Regions from separate parts of the Streptomyces sp. NPDC002328 genome, predicted to be linked through region 2. Evidence: riboswitches for the same ligand, from Rfam matches in the RefSeq annotation. Region 2 holds a riboswitch; each other region holds the start of a gene.
The links. Region 2 has a riboswitch for thiamine pyrophosphate ahead of ACFYX4_RS24950 (thiamine ABC transporter substrate binding subunit). Riboswitches for the same ligand answer to the same signal wherever they lie in the genome.
Positions count from the first base shown of each region.

Region 1 (6,614 bases), on a different contig from region 2:
CAATTTCCGCGAACCCCCTGTCACCTCATGCCGTCGCCGCTCTACCATCGGCTTATCCGTAGCAGGCTCCCCTCCGTTTCTGCCCGACGGCTCGTTGGCATGCGAGCCCCAAGCCCTACGGAGCATCGGGGGATGCACATGAACAGCGTTCCGCAGCACCTGCACAGCGAGGACCGCCAGGAGTACGAGCGGATCCTCGATGAGGCGCTGCGCTCCGCCCCACACCACCCGGAACTGACCGCTGTCGGACAACGGCTCAACGCCGAACAACTGCGCACCATGGCGCTCAACGCCACCGCCCTCATCACGGCGGCCGCGGCGACCGAGTACCAGCACTATGTGAAGGTCCGCGAGGAACTGCGCCACCCGGCGCCGTCCACCCCGTCGACCTCCGGCCACGACTCCGGCTCGGGCGAGCCGGGCGTGGGCGGGATGGGGCTCGCCTCCACCATGGGCGAGGCGGCCCAGGTCGCCGAGGCCGCCGGGGCGGGCGCCGTCGCCGTCGCCGCCGTCCTCACCCCCGTTCTCGCCGGCACCGCCGCGGTGATCTTCCTGCTCGTGGGATACGTCCTCAGGATGCTCGAGCCCGAGCCGACAGCCGCCGAGGCCATGATCAACGTCGGTTGGGCGTTCGGGGCCGTCGCGGCGGCCGCGATCCTCGTCGCCACCGTCGGACTCCTGCTCACCGCCCTGCGCAACCGTCCCTCCCTGGAGGCCGGCCTGTACGGCGAGCGCAGCGAGGAGGTGGACCGCGCCAGGGAAGCCTGGCGGGAGGCCCTGCTCGACCGGGGCATCCTGCCGTTCCTGCGCGAGGCCCTCGCCGACCCGGGTACGACCGCCGCACTGCATCCCACACCCGCCCCTCCGGCCCCCACCGGGCGGCTGCCGAAGATCGGCTACGGCCGGCCCGGCTTCACCAGCCCCGACGACGGCCCCTCGGCCGGCCCTCGGCCGAGCTACACCAGCCCGGACTACACCAGCCCGGACTTCGGGGGCCCGGAGCACCAGCCCGAGTAGGCCTTCGGCTTGCGCCCCCACCGCGGAGCGCAAGCCGCACGCCGGGCCGCGTCAGCTCCGAGCCGGAACGCGTCAGCCCTGAGCCGGGGAGCGCGAACGCGAGCCCCGCGCCGGGGAGCGGCACCCTGTGCCCGGGAGCAGCCCCGTACGCCCGGGAGCAGCCCCCGCCACCCGGGAGGGCGAGCCGCACCCGAGGCGCCCTCCGGCATGTCCGCGGCCCCTTGCGGGCACGAGCAGCGCCGACTCAGGCGATCAGCGGCCTTCGCGCGACATCCGCCGCGGCCCGTACGAACGCGCGGACGCGCTCCGTGGTGTTTCCCTCCAGCCACACCGGTCCCCGTTCGATCGGCGGTGCGTCGTGGATCGGCACATAGGACACGTCCGGCCGCGGGTAGTACTGCCGGGAGTGCTCGCCGACCGGCAGGACGCCTCGGCCCATCGCCACCAGGGTGAGCATCTCCGAGAACGACCGTCCGGCCGGCCCCTTCGGCACGGGTCTGCCCGACGGGGTGCGGTCCGGAGTGCGGTCCTGTTTGAACGCCGCCGAGGTGACCTCCGGGTACTGCACCACGGGGTGTTCGGCGAGTACCTCCACGGACACCGACTCCTCGTCGGCGAGCGGATGCCCGGCGGCGACGGCGAGCACCCGGTTCTCCGTCAGCAGCACCGGTCCGCACGCCATCCCGTCGAACGGGTACGAGGCGATGAGGACATCCACCGAGCCGTCGAGCAGACTCGCGCGGGAGTCGGCCAGCTGTACCTCCCGCACGTCGACGCGGCAGTCGGGATGACGCTCGCCGAACACACCGACCGCTTCCAGGAGCGTGGGGGCCGTCCACTCGCCGAGAAAGGCGACCCGCAGCTCACCCGTGACACCGCGGCCGGCATCGACGGCTCTGCTCAGCGCCTCGTCCATCGCGGCGACCAGGGGCCTCAGATCGTCGGCCAACTGCCGCCCGATCGCCGTGAGTCGGACGGTTCTGCTGGTCCGTTCGAACAGTGCGCCTCCGATCCGCCGTTCAAGCCTCTTGACGACTTGGCTGACCCGCCCGGTCGTCACACGCAGGCGCTCGGCGGTGCGCCCGAAGTGCAGTTCCTCGGCAAGCGTCAGGAAGGTCTCGATCTCCACCCGTTCCAGCACAGTCCCCCCGGCGTTTAGTCAGGCTCAACGCCCGTCGTTCGATTCGTCGTTGATGACAGCTTCTCGCCGGTGGATCGTAAGAGGCGTCCCCCTGAAACCCACCACTATCGAGGACGCCCCATGAACGCTTCGGACATCACCGCCTACCTGGCCGGCCTCGACGACGAGCTGCGGGAGATCGGCGAGAAGGTGCGCCCCCACATCGACGCCGCCTTGCCGGACGGCGCCGGCGCGCTCTGGCACGGCCATCCCACCTGGAGCCTCGGCGACAGACCCGGCCGGACACCGGTCTGTCTGCTCAAGGCGTACACCTCCTACGTCACCTTCGGTCTGTGGCGAGGCCAGGAGATCACCGACCCCTCCGGGCGGCTGGTCCCCGGCGCCCGCCAGATGGCCTCCGTGAAGCTCAGGACCGTCGACGACGTGGACCCGGCCCTGTTCACCCAGTGGCTGCGCCATGCCGTCGCGCTGGAGGAGAAGTGACCTCGCTGCGCGTCAAGGCCTTCGATCATCTGGTGCTCAACGTCGAGGACGTCGAGCGGTCTCTGGACTTCTACATCGGGCTCCTCGGTCTGGAACCGGTCCGCGTCACCGAGTGGCGGGCGGGCAGAGTCCCGTTCCCCTCGGTGCGAGTGGCCCCCGAGACCGTCATCGACCTGGTCCGCCGCCCTCGGGGAACGTCCAACGTCGACCACATCTGCCTCACCGTGGACCCCCTGGACTGGGACGAGTTCCTCAGGACGGAGCCCGTCACCCTGCTCGAAGGCCCCGTCGAGCGTTTCGGCGCACGGGGCTCCGCCACCTCGGTCTACGTCCGGGACCCGGACGGCAACACCGTGGAGCTCCGCTGGTATCCGCAGGACTCCGCGGCCTGACCACGCAGGACTCCGCAGCCTGACCGCGCCGGGCTCCCCGGCCTGACCGTTCCTGGCTCCCGGTCCGGACGGCATCGCGTCCGGACCGGGACCGGGGCCCTGCGAACTCGGTCGACCGAAGGGCCGCCTCAGTCGGCCATGGGCAGGTACACCCTGTTGCCGCTCGCCGCGAACTCCTTGGACTTCTGGAGCATTCCGTCCGCGATCTCGTCCTGTGTCGCTCCTTCCGTCGGCGTACCGCCGAATCGCTCCGTGATGCTGTGGCTGATCTTCATCGAGCAGAACTTCGGCCCGCACATCGAGCAGAAGTGAGCCGTCTTGGCCGGTTCCGCCGGCAGGGTCTCGTCGTGGAACTCACGGGCCGTGTCCGGGTCGAGGGCCAGGTTGAACTGGTCCTCCCAGCGGAATTCGAAGCGGGCGTCGGACAGCGCGTCGTCCCATTCCTGCGCACCGGGGTGCCCCTTGGCGAGGTCGGCTGCGTGGGCGGCGATCTTGTAGGTGATGACGCCGGTCTTGACGTCGTCACGGTTGGGCAGGCCCAAGTGCTCCTTGGGCGTGACATAGCAGAGCATGGCCGTGCCCCACCAGGCGATCATCGCGGCACCGATGCCGGAGGTGATGTGGTCGTACGCCGGCGCGACGTCCGTCGTCAGCGGGCCGAGCGTATAGAACGGAGCTTCATCACAGATCTCCTGCTGAAGGTCGATGTTCTCCTTGATCTTGTGCATCGGGACGTGGCCCGGGCCCTCGATCATCGTCTGTACATCAAAACGCTTCGCGATCCGGTTGAGTTCCCCGAGCGTCCTCAACTCCGCGAATTGCGCCGCGTCGTTGGCGTCCGCGATGGAACCGGGGCGCAGGCCGTCGCCCAGCGAGTACGTGACGTCGTAGGCCGCGAGGATCTCGCAGAGTTCCTCGAAGTTCTCGTAGAGAAACGATTCCTTGTGGTGGGCCAGGCACCACGCGGCCATGATCGAGCCGCCGCGGGAGACGATGCCGGTCTTGCGGTTCGCCGTCAGGGGGACGTACGGGAGGCGGACGCCGGCGTGGACCGTCATGTAGTCCACGCCCTGTTCGGCCTGCTCGATGACCGTGTCCTTGTAGATCTCCCAGGTCAGCTCCTCGGCCCTGCCGTCGACCTTCTCCAGTGCCTGGTAGAGCGGCACCGTGCCGATGGGGACGGGGGAGTTGCGCAGCACCCACTCGCGGGTGGTGTGGATGTTCCGGCCGGTGGACAGGTCCATGACCGTGTCGGCACCCCATCGGGTCGCCCAGGTCATCTTCTCGACCTCCTCCTCGATGGAGGACGTCACCGCCGAGTTGCCGATGTTGGCGTTGACCTTCACCAGGAACCGCTTGCCGATGATCATCGGCTCGATCTCCGGGTGGTTGACGTTGGCCGGCAGCACCGCGCGGCCCGCGGCGATCTCCTCGCGGACCACCTCGGGCGCCACGTTCTCCCGGATGGCCACATACTCCATCTCGGGCGTGATCTCGCCCCGCCGGGCGTAGGCGAGTTGAGTGACCGCCTCGCCGGCCCGACCGCGACGCGGCAGCCGGGGTCGTCCCGGGAAGACCGCGTCGAGATTGCGCAGACCGCCGCGCGGCGAGGTGTGCTTGATGCCGTCGTCCTCGGGACGGACGGGGCGACCCGCGTACTCCTCGGTGTCCCCGCGGGCGATGATCCAGTTCTCCCGCAGCGGGGACAGCCCCCGGCGGACGTCGGTGTCGACGAGCGGATCGGTGTACGGGCCGGACGTGTCGTACAGCGTGACCGACTTCCCGTTGGTGAGGTGCACTTGACGGACCGGCACCCGCAGATCGGGGCGTGTGCCCTCGACGTACGCCTTGTGCCAGCCGATGGACTTCCCGGCCTCCCCGTTCGCGGAGACCTCGGCGGAGATCTGCGTGGAGGCAGGCGTGCGTGCGTCCTTGTTGGTCATGAGACCTACTCCCTACGCCGGCATTACCCGGTAACAGGTTCAGCGGTCGACGCAGCGATTGCCGTCTGCCGACGTTTCATGTGAAACATCACTCGGTGGTGATGGCGTTCCACGTGAAACATCGCGAAGACGGAGGTCAGCGCCCTCTCAGCCCGGTGCTCCGAGCTCCCGCGTGTGCAAAAGGTGCCTCCACGCTAGCGGCATGTGTGGCGCGGTGAACAGTGGGCCCCTGCCGTTCTTGCGATGATCGGTCGGTGACCACGACTCCTCCCCCGTATCCGCCCCCCGAGCCGCCTCGCCGACCGGCCGCCCGAAACAGCACCGGGCCCGGCACCGGACCGGGTCCCGAAGACGACCGCGACTTCAGCAGAGGGCGTGATCACGGGTTCGGTTACGGCGGCGGGCGCCCCGACGACTTCGGCGGCGCGTACCCGCCTGACGGAGGCCAGGCATCGGGCGACGGTCCGGCAGCGGACGGCGGGGGACGCGGCTTCGGAGACGGCAACGGCCACGGGGCCGGGCGGGGTTCAGGTGGCGGGCAGGGCTCGGGGGGCCACGGCCACGGATCGGGCGGGCATGGCTCGGGAAGCCACGGCTACGGTCCGGGTGGCCACGGTCCCGGCGGTGAGCAGGGCGGGGGCGACAGCCACGACCACGGTTCGGGAGGGCACAGCTCGGGCGGGCACGGTGCGGGTGGCGGTCATGGGCACTCGCACAGCCACAGTCACGGCCCGGCGGCCCCCGTCTCCCGGCACCTGCGCAAGGTCATCGGTGCGGTCCTGATCCCGTTCGCCGTGGCGGTGCTCGCCGGGTTGGTCGTGCTGTGGCCCGGCGGCGCTCCGGCGCACGAGCGCACCGGGGTGGGCTTCGACCGGCAGACCCAGCAGGCGACGGTCACCAAGGTCGAGAGCGTGAGCTGCTCGTCGGTGAACGCCTCGGGTGAGACCCCGACCGGAGACACCTCCACGGCCGAGGGCTCCTCCGCGCAGCAGCAGGCGAACGGCACCTGCAAGCGGGCCACGATCCGGGTGGACACCGGCAAGGACAAGGGCCGTACGTTCACGGAGATCGTCCAGCCGGACCAGTCACGGCAGTTGGAACAGGATCAGAAGGTCGTGGTCGCCTACGAGCCCTCCGCGCCGAAGGACCTCCAGTACTCGGTCACCGACATCAACCGCCGGCTCCCGATGGGACTGCTCGCCGGCATCTTCGCGGTCGCCGTCGTGATCGTCGGACGGCTGCGGGGCGTCATGGCCCTGATCGCGCTGACCATCAGCTTCCTGGTGCTGAACTTCTTCGTCCTGCCCGCGATCCTCCAGGGGTCGAACCCGCTGGCCGTCGCGGTGGTGGGGTCGAGCGCCATCATGCTGATCGCCCTCTACCTGTGTCACGGTCTCTCGGCCCGCACCTCCGTCGCGGTGCTCGGCACGCTCATCTCGCTGCTGCTGATCGGCGCCCTCGGATCCTGGTTCGTCGACTGGGCCGCGCTGACCGGCAACACGGACGACAACACCGGGTTGATCCACGGCCTGTATCCGTCGATCGACATGAGCGGTCTGCTGCTCGCCGGCATCATCATCGGTTCGCTCGGCGTCCTCGACGATGTGACGGTCACCCAGACCTCGGCGGTCTGGGAGC
Region 1 covers NZ_JBIARQ010000011.1:66,070-72,683, reverse strand. Annotated here, with positions in the region: gene ACFYX4_RS25670 (hypothetical protein) at 133-1,017, shown strand; gene ACFYX4_RS25665 (LysR family transcriptional regulator) at 1,262-2,146, opposite strand; gene ACFYX4_RS25660 (DUF1801 domain-containing protein) at 2,279-2,641, shown strand; gene ACFYX4_RS25655 (VOC family protein) at 2,647-3,033, shown strand; gene thiC (phosphomethylpyrimidine synthase ThiC) at 3,162-4,976, opposite strand; TPP riboswitch at 4,969-5,158, opposite strand; gene ACFYX4_RS25645 (YibE/F family protein) at 5,231-6,614, shown strand, end outside.
Region 1: it holds a riboswitch for thiamine pyrophosphate, as region 2 does, so the genes downstream of both, thiC (phosphomethylpyrimidine synthase ThiC) here and ACFYX4_RS24950 (thiamine ABC transporter substrate binding subunit) in region 2, are expected to answer to the same signal.

Region 2 (6,614 bases):
GGCGGTCGACCTGACGGCCCGTACGGACGTCCTCCTCACCCTGGACACCACGGGCTCCGTCTTCCTCGGCTGCCCGATGGCCCCGGAGGCGGAGGCGAGGGCGCGCGCCGGCGGGGCCCTGGTCTTCCCGCCCGTCCCCGGCCTCTCCTTCGACCCGTACCGGGGCTTCGTCTACTCCCCCGACGAGTTGTTCGCGTCCCTGCGCGAGGGCGGCTACGAGGCGACCCCCGACGCCCGCGCCTACGCCTGGTTCCAGCGGACGAAGGCCGACGGCGACGTCTACGCCTCGATGCTCCGCTCGATCCACGACGACGCCGTCTCGGACGCCCTCGACGAACTCCTCGTCGGCGCACGGGTGGTGGGCGTGATGGGCGGCCACGCCATGGCCCGCGGCACGGACGCCTACGCCGGCGCGGCCCGCCTCGGCCGCGAACTCGCCCGCGCCGGGCTCACCGTCGCGACCGGCGGCGGCCCCGGCGCGATGGAGGCGGCCAACCTCGGCGCGTACGCGGTCCCCTTCGCCGACGGCATGCTCACCGAGGCGCTGCAACTCCTGGCCAAGGTGCCGCAGTTCACGCCCTCGGTCACCGACTGGGCGTCGGCCGCCTTCGAGGTGCGGGCCCGCTGGCCGCACGGCGGCCCCTCCGTCGGCATCCCCACCTGGTTCTACGGCCACGAGCCGCCGAACCCGTTCGCCGCGCACATCGCCAAGTACTTCTCCAACGCCACGCGCGAAGACGGCCTGCTGGCCCGCTGCACCGCGGGCGTCGTCTTCCTGCCGGGCGCCGCCGGGACCGTGCAGGAGGTGTTCGACAACGCGACGCCCAACTACTACGAGTCGCGCGGCGAGCCCACGCCGATGGTGCTCGTGGACCGGGCGCACTGGACGGAGCGGCTGCCGGCGTGGCCGTTGCTGCGGGCGCTCGCCCGGGAGCGTTCGATGGAGGGTCGAATAGCCCTGGTTGACCGGATCGAGGAGGCCCCGGAGGCGTTGAAACGTCTCGGCGGTTAATGAGCGGGCAAAGCCGAGGGCCGTGAACCCTTCCCGCATTGACAGTACTTATGGAACGCTTATAGACCTGTGAGCCCCCTGGGGTTGCTGCGACGCCAGCATCGGGGGCGTCACCGGACCCTCCACCCCCCGCAGTCGCGCATCACGTAAAGGACAAACGTGTCCCCATTCCGCCGTAACGCCGCTCTTTCGGGGCGCATCCTCGGTGTCACCGCGGCCTCGGCCGCCCTCGTGCTCGGGGCCTCGGGCTCCGCGCTGGCCGGCGACATAGCGGACTTCTCCGCGACCGCCTCCTGTGACGGCGCGAAGGGCGTCATCACCGTCACCGACAAGGACGCGACGGCGATCCCGGCCGTCGTCACGGTGTTCCTCCAGAACAACAACGCCGACCTCCGGCAGGTCGGCACGCCGCAGACGGTCATCGGCTCGGCCAAGGGCGCCACCGTCACCTTCGCCGAGGACTGGGAGCCGGGCGCCGTCTACCGGGTCCACGTCACAGCCGTCGACGCGGACCTGAACGCCGACATCACGCCCAACCTCACCACCCCGGCCAAGGGCTGCGCCGCAGCCGAGAAGCCCACCACTCCCACCACGCCCACCGCCCCGGCGACGACACCGTCGTCGACGCCGTCCGACACCGCCTCCTCACCCGCCGCGTCCGGGACGCCGTCGCCGTCGCCGTCGCCCTCGGGCTCCGCCTCGGCGGACGACGACAGCACGCCGTCGGACGACGCCGGGTCGGGCGCCGTCGCGGGCACGGGATCGAGCAACGCCCCGTCGCCCGGTCTCGGCGAGTCCAACCTGGCCGAGACCGGCGCCGACTCCCACACCGGTCTGGTCGCCGGCATCGCGGCCGCCCTGGTCGCCGTCGGCGGCGGAGCGGTCTTCTTCGGCATGCGCCGCAGGGGCACCGGCAACCGCTGAGCCCCGCACCGCACCGACCGTGGCCCGTCCCCCTGGGGGCGGGCCACCCGTGCGTCGATGCCCCTAAGGCCGGCCGCGTACGCGGCGGGCGAGGGCCGTCCTCAGTCGAGGACGACGATCTCCGTCGCGTCGAACGTCACGCCGACCGTGTCCCCGACCTCCGGCGCGAGCCGCAGCGCGCAGGCCGCTTCCAGGCGGGGCGCGTCGTCCGGCTGGAGGTGGAGGGCGACATGGGTTCCCTTGAAGGTGCGGGCGGCGACCGTGCAGCGCAGCCCCTCCTCCGCGTCGGCCAGGCGCACCCCGGCGGGACGGACGAGCAGCGTGCGCGCGCCCTGCGGGGAGCCAGGCGGGACCGGCGTCTTGCCCCACGGGGTGTCCGCGGCCTCCCCGGCGACGCTCGCCTCGACGACGTTGTCGAAGCCGAGGAAGCGGGCCACGAAGGCGTCCGCCGGCCGCTGCCACACCTCAAGGGGCGTGCCGGACTGGGCGATCCGCCCGTCCCGCATCACCACGACCCGGTCGGCCAGCGCGAACGCCTCGCCCTGGTCGTGGGTGACCGCGAGCACGGTGGTGCCCAACCGGCCGAACAGCTCCCGCAGTTCGACGACCAGCCGCTCCCGCAGCGACCGGTCGAGCTGACCGAGCGGCTCGTCGAGCATCAGCAGCCGGGGGCGGGGCGCGAGCGCGCGGGCCAGCGCCACCCGCTGCTGCTCGCCGCCGGAGAGCGCGGCGACGGCCCGGCGGGCGGCGCCCGGGAGGCCGACGAGGTCCAGCAACTCCCGCACCCGCTGCGTCTGTTGCTGCTTGCCGGTGCCGTGCATGCGCAGCCCGAAGGCCACGTTGCCGCCCACGTCCCGCTGCGGGAAGAGCTGGTGGTCCTGGAACATCAGGCCCAACTCCCGCTTGTGCGCGGGCACTCCTGACTGGTCCCGCCCGTCGAGCAGCACCCGCCCGGCGTCGAGGGGCTGGAGCCCGGCCACCGCCCGCAGCAGCGTGGACTTGCCGCTGCCGCTGGGCCCGAGCACGCACACCACCTCGTGCTCGGCGACGTCGAGGTCGACGCCGTCGAGCACGGCCCGCTCCCCGAACCGCACGGTCGCGCCCGCAAGCCGCAGCAGCATCAGAACTCCCCGGTCCGGTCGGTGCGCAGCCGCTCCAGCACCAGCAGGGCCACCGCGCACACCAGCATCAGAATCGTCGAAAGGGCCATCGCCTGGCCGTAGTTGAGCTCACCCGCGCGCCCCAGGAGCCGGGCCACGGCGACCGGCAGCGTCGGGTTGTCGGGCCGGGCGATGAACACCGTCGCCCCGAACTCCCCGAGCGACACGGCGAAGGCGAACCCGGCCGCGACCAGCAGCGCCCGCCGCACCATCGGCAGGTCGACCTCCCGCCACACCCGCCACGGCGACGCCCCGAGCACGGCCGCCGCCTCCCGCAGCCGTACGTCCACCGCCCGCAGCACCGGCAGCATGGTCCGCACGACGAAGGGCACGCCCACCAGCGCCTGCGCGAGCGGCACCAGGATCCAGGCCTCGCGCAGGTCGAGCGGAGGCTCGTCGAGCGTGATCAGGAAACCGAAGCCGACGGTCACCGCGGAGACGCCCAGCGGCAGCATCAGCAGCGCGTCGAAGCCCCGCACGAGGCGGCCCGCGCCGCTCCGGGTCAGCGCGGCGGCGGCCAGTCCGCCGATCAGCACGGCGATCGCGGTGGCGGCGAGGGCGTACTCGAGGGAGTTGCCGACCGCCTCGATCGGCGGGACCAGGAAGACGTTGCCGTCGTCCGAGGTCAGTGCCCGGTAGTAGGCGAAGTCCGGCGCGTCGAAGGAGCGTTGCACGAGCACCGCGAGCGGCAGCAGGAGCAGCGCGACGATCGTGACGAGGACGCCCGCCAGCAGCGCCCACTGTCCCGCGCCGCGCGGCCGTCGCGCCGTCATGGACGCGTCCACCAGCCGCAGCGCGCTCTCCCTGCGCCGGACCGTCCAGGCGTGCACGGCGAGGATCGCGCCCACCGCGACGAACTGCACGAGGGTCAGGACGGCGGCCGTGGACAGGTCGAAGATCTCCGAGGTCTGCCGGTAGATCTCCACCTCCAGCGTGGAGAAGGTGGGCCCGCCGAGGATCTGGACCACGCCGAAGGAGGTGAAGGTGAACAGGAAGACCATCAGCGCGGCGGCGGCCACGGCCGGCGCGAGCGCCGGGAGGGTCACCCGCCGCCACGCCCCGAAGGGCGAGGCCCCCAGCATCCGCGCCGCCTCCTCCTGCCGGGGGTCGAGCTGCGCCCACAGCCCGCCCACGGTCCGTACGACGACCGCGTAGTTGAAGAAGACGTGCGCGAGCAGGATCGCCCACACGGTGGTGTCCAGCCGTACGCCCCACAGCTCGTCGAGCAGTCCGCCGCGCCCGACCAGTGCCAGGAACGCCGTGCCGACGACGACCGTCGGCAGCACGAACGGCACGGTGACGACGGCCCGCAGCACCTCCTTGCCGGGGAAGGCGAAGCGGGCGAAGACATAGGCGGCGGGCAGCGCGAGCAGCAGGGTGAGCGCGGTGGAGGCGAGCGCCTGCCAGGTGGTGAACCACAGGACGTGCCGGATGTCGGACTGGCCGAGCACGTCGAGGAGCCGGCCGAACCGCCATCCGCCGTGGCCCTCGCCGTCCCCGTCGCCGTTCAGTCCGCGCGAGACGATCGCGGCGACGGGGTAGGCGAAGAAGACGCCGAAGAACGCGACGGGCAGGGCCATCAGCCCGAGCCGCGCCGCGTTCCCGGTGCGTCGCCGGCGGGTGGCTACTTCAGGACGAGCGAGGTCCACGTCTTGACCCACTGGTCGCGGTCCGCGGCGATCTTCGCCGGGTCCATGGTCTCGGGATCCTGGGCGGCGGGCCCGTACTTCGTGAACTCGGCGGGCACGGCCGCGCCCTTGACCACCGGGTAGACGAACATGTTGAGCGGCATGTCCTCCTGGAACTGCTTCGAGACCAGGAAGTCGATCAGGGCCTTGCCGCCCGCGCTGTTCTTCGCGTTGCTCAGCAGCCCCGCGAACTCGACCTGCCGGAAGCAGGTGCCGGTCGCGACGCCGGTCGGGGCGGTGGCGGGCTTCGGGTCGCCGAAGATCACCTCGGCGGGCGGGGAGGAGGCGTAGGAGACGACGAGCGGCCGGTCGGCGCCGGCCTTCTTGCCGCCGGCCGAACCGGAGAACTCCTCGTTGTAGGCCTGGTCCCAGCCGTCGACGACCTTGACGCCGTTGGCCTTGAGCTTCTTCCAGTACGCCTCCCAGCCGGCGTCCCCGTACTTCGCGGCGGTGCCGAGCAGGAAGCCGAGGCCGGGCGAGGAGGTGGAGGCGTTCTCGGTGACCAGGAGGTCCTTGTAGGCGGGCTTGACCAGGTCGTCGAAGGTGGCGGGCGGGGCCAGCCTCCGGTCGGCGAAGTACTTCTTGTCGTAGTTGACGCAGATGTCGCCGTGGTCGACCGGGGTGACCCGGTGCTTGTCCCCGTCGAGCCGGTACTCCGCGCCGACCTGGTCGAGGCCCTTGGCCGCGTACGGCTGGAACAGGTCGTTGTCGAGGGCGCGGGACAGGAGCGTGTTGTCGACGCCGAAGAAGACGTCGCCCTGCGGGTTGTCCTTGGTGAGGATCGCCTTGTTGACGGCCTGCCCGGCGTCGCCGTCCTCGAGGACCCGGACCTTGTACCCGGTCTGCTTCTCGAATTCGGGAAGCACGTTCTTGGAGACGGCCCACGAGCTGTGGCTGACGAGGGTGACGGTCTTGGAGCCGCCGTCCGAGCCGGAGCCCGAGTCGCCGGACGACGACGAACCGCACGCGGACAGCGTGACGAGGCCGAGGCTGACGGCCGCGGCGGCGAACGTCCTGGTGTGCACTGGATTCCTCCTGGGGGTGACCAGGAAGAGACGCGGCCCTGCCCGGGACCCGCGAGGGGAGCCCGGGCAGGGCGCAACAGCTCGAGTGATGACCGAACTTCCTACCCAGAATGACCTGGGCGAGGTTCAGAGGGTCTGCGGCCGGTTGCCGCACTCTCAGCGCTGTGGCGCTCCCCTGTCGGAATACGAAGGTATGAAGTTGTCTCGGAACAGACTACCGCTCGGTCGCCGCGAGCTGGCCACAGGCCCCGTCGATCTCCTGGCCCCGGGTGTCCCGGATGGTGACGGGCACGCCGTGCGCCGCGATGGCCTCGACGAACGCCTTCTCGTCCTCGGGCCGGGAGGCGGTCCACTTGGAGCCGGGCGTCGGGTTCAGCGGGATGAGGTTGACGTGCACGGGACGGCCCTTGAGCAGCCGGCCGAGCCGGTCGCCGCGCCAGGCCTGGTCGTTGATGTCACGGATCAGCGCGTACTCGATGGACAGGCGCCGCCCGGACTTCTCCGCGTACTCGAACCCGGCGTCGAGCACCTCGCGTACCTTCCACCGCGTGTTCACGGGGACGAGGGTGTCGCGAAGCTCGTCGTCGGGGGCGTGCAGCGAGATCGCGAGCCGGCACTTGAAGCCCTCGTCGGAGAACCGGTGGATGGCCGGCACCAGCCCGACCGTCGAGACGGTGATCCCGCGCTGCGAGAGCCCGAGCCCGTCGGGCGCGGGGTCGGTGAGCGCGCGGATGGAGCCGACGACCCGCTTGTAGTTGGCGAGGGGCTCGCCCATGCCCATGAACACGATGTTGGACAGCCGGGC
Region 2 covers NZ_JBIARQ010000010.1:209,752-216,365, reverse strand. Annotated here, with positions in the region: gene ACFYX4_RS24970 (LOG family protein) at 1-1,012, shown strand, start outside; gene ACFYX4_RS24965 (LAETG motif-containing sortase-dependent surface protein) at 1,172-1,936, shown strand; gene ACFYX4_RS24960 (ABC transporter ATP-binding protein) at 2,038-3,057, opposite strand; gene ACFYX4_RS24955 (ABC transporter permease) at 3,057-4,676, opposite strand; gene ACFYX4_RS24950 (thiamine ABC transporter substrate binding subunit) at 4,721-5,809, opposite strand; TPP riboswitch at 5,890-5,996, opposite strand; gene rlmN (23S rRNA (adenine(2503)-C(2))-methyltransferase RlmN) at 6,024-6,614, opposite strand, start outside.

Region 3 (6,614 bases), on a different contig from region 2:
TGTTGCGCAGCTCGGCGACGGAGTGGTCCACGGCCGTGAGGTGCGCGACCGGGGTGAGGGTGGTGTCGACGACGATCTGCTGGGTCTCCTTGACCGTGGTCGCCCGGGTGGAACCGCCGGCGCCGTAGGTCACCGACACGAAGTCCGGGGCGACCGCCTCGACCCTGCGGAGCGCGTCCCACAGGCTCCGCTCGCCCTTGGGCGTCTTCGGCGCGTAGAACTCGAACGAGTAGGTCGTCTTGCCGGTGGCCAGGATGTCGCGCACGGTGCGGGCGCGGTCGGTCCTGGTGGATGCGGTTCCGAGGGCCATACGGGCAGGTTAGTCAGGGGGCGGCGGTCCCCCAACCGGATCTCGGAGATTTGCCCGATTCGCCGGGCTGTTGTCCACCCTTTGGACAATCGGCCGGGCTCATGCCTCACGCCTGGCGCAGTCGCTTCACGAACTCGGCCGCCGCGGCGCCCGGGTCGACGGCCTCGGTGATCGCCCGGACGACGACGACCCGGCGGGCGCCGGCGTCCAGCACCTCGTCGAGGCGGGAGAGGTCGATGCCGCCGATGGCGAACCAGGGGCGGTCGGCGCCCAGGGCGGCCGTGCGGCGGACCAGGTCGAGGCCGGGGGCGTGGCGGCCGGGCTTGGTCGGGGTGGGCCAGCAGGGGCCGGTGCAGAAGTAGTCGACGCCGTCCTGGACGGCGGCGGCCCCGGCCTCCGCCTCGGCGTGGGTGGAGCGGCCGATGAGGACGTCGTCGCCGAGGATCGCGCGGGCCGCGGGGACCGGCAGGTCGCCCTGGCCGAGGTGGAGGACGTCGGCGCCGGCGGCGTGGGCGACGTCCGCGCGGTCGTTGACCGCCAGCAGCTTGCCGTGCCGTGCGCAGGCGTCGGCGAACACCTTCAGGTGCTCGAGTTCCTCGGCCGCCTCCATGCCCTTGTCCCGCAGCTGGACGATGTCGACGCCGCCCGCGAGGACCGCGTCCAGGAACTCGGGGAGGTCGCCCTGCTTCTTGCGGGCGTCCGTGCAGAGGTACAGCCGGGCGTCGGCGAGGCGGGCGCGGGCGGTGTCGGGCATGCGTGGTCCCCCGGGGCGGCGGCGCACCGGAGGGTCCCCCGGGTGCGGTGGTGTACGGCCGGGGCCGCGGCGGACCGGGCCGGGGCCGTACACCGGACGGTTGTTCGACTCAGTGCGTCAGACGGCGAGCGCCTGGGCGCGGCGCTTCACCTCCGTGCCGCGATTCTCGCTCAGGGCCTGGGCCGGGGTGCCGGGCAGGCTCGGGTCGGGGGTGAAGAGCCACTCGAGCATCTCTTCGTCCGTGAAACCGTCGTCCCGCAGGAGCGTCAGGGTGCCCACCAGGCCCTTGACGACCTTGTCCTCGTCGATGAAGGCGGCGGGGACGTGCAGCGCGCGGTTCTCGCCACGGCGTACGGCGATGAGCTGGCCCTCCTTGACCAGCTGCCGCACACGCGTCACCTCGACATCGAGGGCTTCCGCGATGTCGGGCAGGGTGAGCCAGGCGGGGACGAGAGCATCGATCTTTGCGTCAATCTCGGTCACGGGACAAGCGTAGGCGCTCCGCGGGGCGGGCCGCGATGGGCCGTCCCCCGGGCGGGGGCGCGCTGCCCCGGGGGGCGTCGCGCCCGCGCGCTCAGGCGGTCGCGTTCTTCAGGGGGCGGGCCGGGTCGGTGAGCAGTCTGGGGTTCATGGGCGTGCCCGCCTCGATCAGCTTGCGGCCCTGGGCCAGGTCACGCGGCCGGCCGACGGCCAGGAGGGCCATCAGGCGGTCCTCGCGCAGCCAGCACACCGTCCACGCGGGACCGGAGCCGTCGCCGCGCCACACCATCCGGTCGGCCGCGCCGTGGTGGCCCGCGTACTGGACGAAGCGGCCGAACTGCTCGGACCAGAAGTACGGCACCGGGTCGTAGGCCTCCAGGGGCTCATCGGTGGGCTCGCCGATGATGTTGGCGGCGACCGTGCGCGGGCCCTGGAGGGCGTTGTCCCAGTGGTGGACGAGGAGCCGTTCGGCGTACCGCGCGGAGGGGAAGGAGGCGCAGTCGCCGACCGCGTACACGTCCCGCGCGGAGGTGCGCAGATGGGCGTCGGCCACGACCTCGCCGTGCGCGCCGAGCTCGACGCCGGAGCCGGTCAGCCAGGCCGTCGCGGGCCGCGCGCCGATGCCGACCACGACGGCTCCGGCGGGCAGCCGTGAGCCGTCGTCGAGGACGACCGCGCCGGGTTCGACGCGCTCCACGCGCGTGTGGGTGCGCAGTTCGGCGCCGCTGTCGGCGTACCAGCCGGCCATCGGGGCGGCGACCTCGGCGGGCAGGGCGCCCGCCAGCGGCCGGTCGGCGGCCTCGACGACGGTGACGGCGCAGCCGGCGTCACGGGCGGCCGTGGCGAACTCCGCGCCGATCCAGCCGGCGCCGACGACCACGACGTCGTGCTGCCGGGCGAGGACGGGCCGCAGCCGTTCGGCGTCGTCCAGGGTGCGCAGCAGATGGACGCCCGGCACGCCCTCGGCGCCGGGCAGCCGGATCGGCTCGGCGCCGGTGGCGAGGACCAGGACGTCGTACGGGACCGGTCCGGCCTCGGTGTCCAGCACATGGTCGGCGGGGCGCACGCCGAGCGCCTCGCTGCCGAGCCTGAGGTCGATGCCGAGGCTCTCGAAGTCGACGTCGAAGGCGGAGCCCTCGGCCTTGCCGAGCAGGACGGCCTTGGACAGCGGGGGCCGGTCGTAGGGCTGGTGGGGTTCGGCGCCGATCAGCGTCACCGAACCGTCGAATCCCTGCTCACGCAGGGCGACCGCGGTCTGCACCCCGGCCATGCCCGCGCCGACGACGACCACGCGCCGCTGGGCCGGCCTGACTTCGTCCCGTCTCTGCTCGCTCACCTGATCACCTTAGACAACTGACGAATTGTCAGTCAGCCGTCGTGCTCCGTGACCTGCTCCACAACGCTGGTCCCGCTGCCGGACTGCGACTCCCACTCCCAGGTCTCGTCGAGGCGCACCCGGCCGTCGGGCAGCTCCACCACCGTCGACACGCAGTGCCCTGAAGACGTCGTGCCGTCGTACTTGAGTTGTACGTACCGGAAGTCGAGTCGGTCTCCCTCTCGGGTACCCACCAGATGCCCTCGTACGACGTCGCCGCCCGTGTAGTCGGCCCAGATCACACCGTCCCGCTCGTGGTACGTGAAACGGGTGCGGGTGCCGACCTGGCCGGGGGCCTGGTCGGCGACGGGGGCGAGGACGAGTCCTTCGAGCGAGCGCGGCATCCCGCCATGCTGCCTTACCGGTGTGCGGGACCAAGAGCTAGGGTGGCCGCGTAGAGCACTCGCGGGAGCCCGGACGCACCGGGCTGAGAGGGAGGCTGGCGGCCTCCGACCGTACGAACCTGATCCGGGTCATGCCGGCGAAGGGAGGGGCTGGACGCCCATGTCCTCACATACGTCGGACGTCCTCGTCGTCGGCGGCGGCGTCATCGGGCTGGTCACGGCGTGGCGGGCCGCGCAGCGCGGGTTCGCCACGGCGGTGGTGGATCCCGAACCGGGCGGCGGGGCCGCGCAGGTGGCGGCCGGGATGCTGGCCGCCGTCACCGAACTGCACCACGGCGAGCAGACGCTGCTCGGTCTGAACGTGGAATCGGCGCGCCGCTACCCGGACTTCGCGGCCGAGCTGACCGACCTCACCGGGCACGACCTCGGCTACCGCCGCTGCGGCACCCTCGCGGTCGCGCTGGACTCCGACGACCGGGCGCATCTGCGTGAACTGCACGCCCTGCAACGGCAGTCGGGGCTGGAGTCGGAGTGGCTGTCCGGGCGGGAGTGCCGTCGTCTCGAGCCGATGCTCGCGCCGGGGGTGCGCGGCGGGCTGCGGGTGGACGGCGACCACCAGATCGACCCGAGGCGGCTCGCGGGGGCGCTGGTGGCCGCGTGCGAGCGGTCGGGCGTGGTGTTCCACCGCGCGTGGGCCGAGCGGCTGTCCGTGACGGGCGGCCGGGCCGCCGGGATCGTCACGGCCGACGGGACGGCGCTCGGGGCGGGGCAGATGGTGCTCGCGGGCGGGAGCCTCAGCGGGCGGCTCGCGGGGGTGCCGCGGGAGGTGCTGCCGCCGGTGCGGCCGGTGAAGGGGCAGGTGCTGCGGCTGGCGGTGCCCCCGCGCTACGCGCCGTTCCTGAGCCGTACGGTGCGCGCGGTGGTGCGTGGCAGCGACGTCTACCTGGTGCCCCGGGAGAACGGCGAGCTGGTCGTCGGCGCGACGAGCGAGGAGCTCGGCTGGGACACGACGGTGACGGCGGGCGGCGTCTACGAGCTGCTGCGCGACGCCCATGAGCTGATCCCCGGGATCACCGAGCTGCCGCTCACGGAGACGCGTGCGGGGCTGCGTCCCGCCTCGCCCGACAACGCGCCGCTGCTCGGGCCGAGCGGGCTGGACGGGCTGCTGCTGGCCACCGGGCACCACCGCAACGGCGTGCTGCTCACGCCGGTGACCGGCGATGTGCTGGCGCATGCCCTGACCACGGGTGAACTGCCCGATGTGGCCCGTCCGTTCACACCCCGGCGCTTCGGCGCCGCCGCACTCTCGGAGCTGCCCGTATGAACAGCCCGGAACAGGACCAGGCCCACGGCTCGGCCGGCGACTCCGCCCACGGCTCGGTGTGTGTCCGCGTCAACGGCGAGCAGCGGGAGGTCGCGGCCGGCACCGCCCTCGACGCCGTCGTGCGGTCCCTGACCGCCGCGCCCTCCGGGGTGGCCGCCGCGCTCAACGAAACCGTCGTCCCGCGCGCGCGGTGGTCCGACACGCCCCTCCGCGAGGGCGACCGTGTGGAGATCCTCACAGCCGTGCAAGGAGGCTGAGCCATGGCCGACGATCCCTTCGTCCTCGGCGGTACGGCGTTCTCGTCCCGTCTGATCATGGGCACGGGCGGTGCGCCCAGCCTGGAGGTGCTGGAGCGGGCGCTGGTGGCGTCCGGGACCGAACTGACGACGGTCGCGATGCGGCGGGTGGACCCCTCGGTGCACGGCTCGGTGCTCTCCGTGCTGGAGCGGCTCGGGATCCGGGTGCTGCCGAACACGGCGGGGTGCTTCACGGCCGGGGAGGCGGTGCTGACGGCGCGGCTCGCGCGGGAGGCGCTCGGGACGGACCTGGTGAAGCTGGAGGTCATCGCGGACGAGCGGACGCTGCTGCCGGACCCGGTGGAGCTGCTCGACGCCGCGGAGACGCTGGTCGACGACGGGTTCACGGTGCTGCCGTACACCAACGACGATCCGGTGCTGGCGCGGAAGCTGGAGGACGTGGGGTGCGCGGCGGTGATGCCGCTGGGGTCGCCGATCGGGTCCGGGCTCGGGATCCGCAACCCGCACAACTTCCAGCTGATCGTGGAGCACGCGCGGGTGCCGGTGATTCTGGACGCGGGGGCCGGTACGGCGTCGGACGCGGCGCTGGCGATGGAGCTGGGGTGTGCGGGGGTGATGCTGGCGTCCGCCGTGACGCGGGCGGGGGATCCGGAGCGGATGGCGTGGGCGATGCGGGCGGGGGTGGAGGCGGGGCGGTTGGCTCGGCTGGCGGGGCGGATTCCCCGGCGCTACTTCGCCGCGGCGTCTTCTCCTGCGGAGGGCTTGGCCGTGCTGGACCCCGAGCGTCCCGCGTTCTGACCGTCGGGACGGTCCCGTTTTTTCTCCCACCCGCGCACCGCCCGTTCACCGTCGACTGAGAGGTGGACGTCGCCTGTGGGGGCTCGGCGCCGTCGGCGGCTTTCCCCGCGTTCGATTCTTGTCGCTGGTTCATTGCGTGCGTCACAGGTCCGCTTCAGTGCGGTGGTGGGTGGGGTGGGGGTGTCGGTGGGGGCTCGTAGACTCGCTGCGTGGACACGACCCTTCAGGACCCTCTGGTCGGGCAGGTGCTCGACCGGCGTTATCGCGTGGAGGCGCGGATCGCGGTCGGCGGGATGGCCACGGTCTATCGGGCCGTGGACACCCGCCTCGACCGCGTGCTCGCGCTGAAGGTGATGCACCCGACGCTCGCGAGCGACGTCTCCTTCGTCGAGCGCTTCATCCGCGAGGCCAAGTCCGTCGCCCGGCTCGCCCACCCGAATGTCGTTCAGGTGTTCGACCAGGGTGCCGACGGGGCGTACGTCTATCTCGCCATGGAGTACATCGCCGGCTGCACGCTTCGCGACGTGCTGCGGGATCGCGGCGCGCTCCAGCCGCGGGCCGCGCTGGACATCCTGGAGCCGGTGCTCGCCGCGCTCGGCGCCGCGCACCGGGCCGGGTTCGTGCACCGGGACATGAAGCCCGAGAACGTGCTCATAGGGGACGACGGGCGGGTCAAGGTCGCCGACTTCGGTCTCGTGCGCTCCGTGGACACCGTCACCAGCACCACCGGCGCCGTCCTCGGCACCGTCTCCTACCTCGCGCCCGAGCAGATAGAGCACGGCACCGCCGACGCGCGCGTGGACGTGTACGCGTGCGGCGTCGTGCTCTACGAGATGCTCACCGGCGACAAGCCGCACGACGGCGGCACGCCCGCGGTCGTGCTGTACAAGCACCTCCACGAGGACGTGCCGCCGCCCTCGGCCGTCGTGCCCGGCATGCCCTACGAACTGGACGAGCTGGTCGCCTCGGCCA
Region 3 covers NZ_JBIARQ010000001.1:371,891-378,504, forward strand. Annotated here, with positions in the region: gene metF (methylenetetrahydrofolate reductase [NAD(P)H]) at 1-310, opposite strand, end outside; gene thiE (thiamine phosphate synthase) at 417-1,064, opposite strand; gene ACFYX4_RS01705 (Rv2175c family DNA-binding protein) at 1,182-1,547, opposite strand; gene ACFYX4_RS01710 (NAD(P)/FAD-dependent oxidoreductase) at 1,639-2,880, opposite strand; gene ACFYX4_RS01715 (hypothetical protein) at 2,913-3,263, opposite strand; TPP riboswitch at 3,315-3,426, shown strand; gene thiO (glycine oxidase ThiO) at 3,424-4,587, shown strand; gene thiS (sulfur carrier protein ThiS) at 4,644-4,844, shown strand; gene ACFYX4_RS01730 (thiazole synthase) at 4,848-5,642, shown strand; gene pknB (Stk1 family PASTA domain-containing Ser/Thr kinase) at 5,852-6,614, shown strand, end outside.
Region 3: it holds a riboswitch for thiamine pyrophosphate, as region 2 does, so the genes downstream of both, thiO (glycine oxidase ThiO) here and ACFYX4_RS24950 (thiamine ABC transporter substrate binding subunit) in region 2, are expected to answer to the same signal.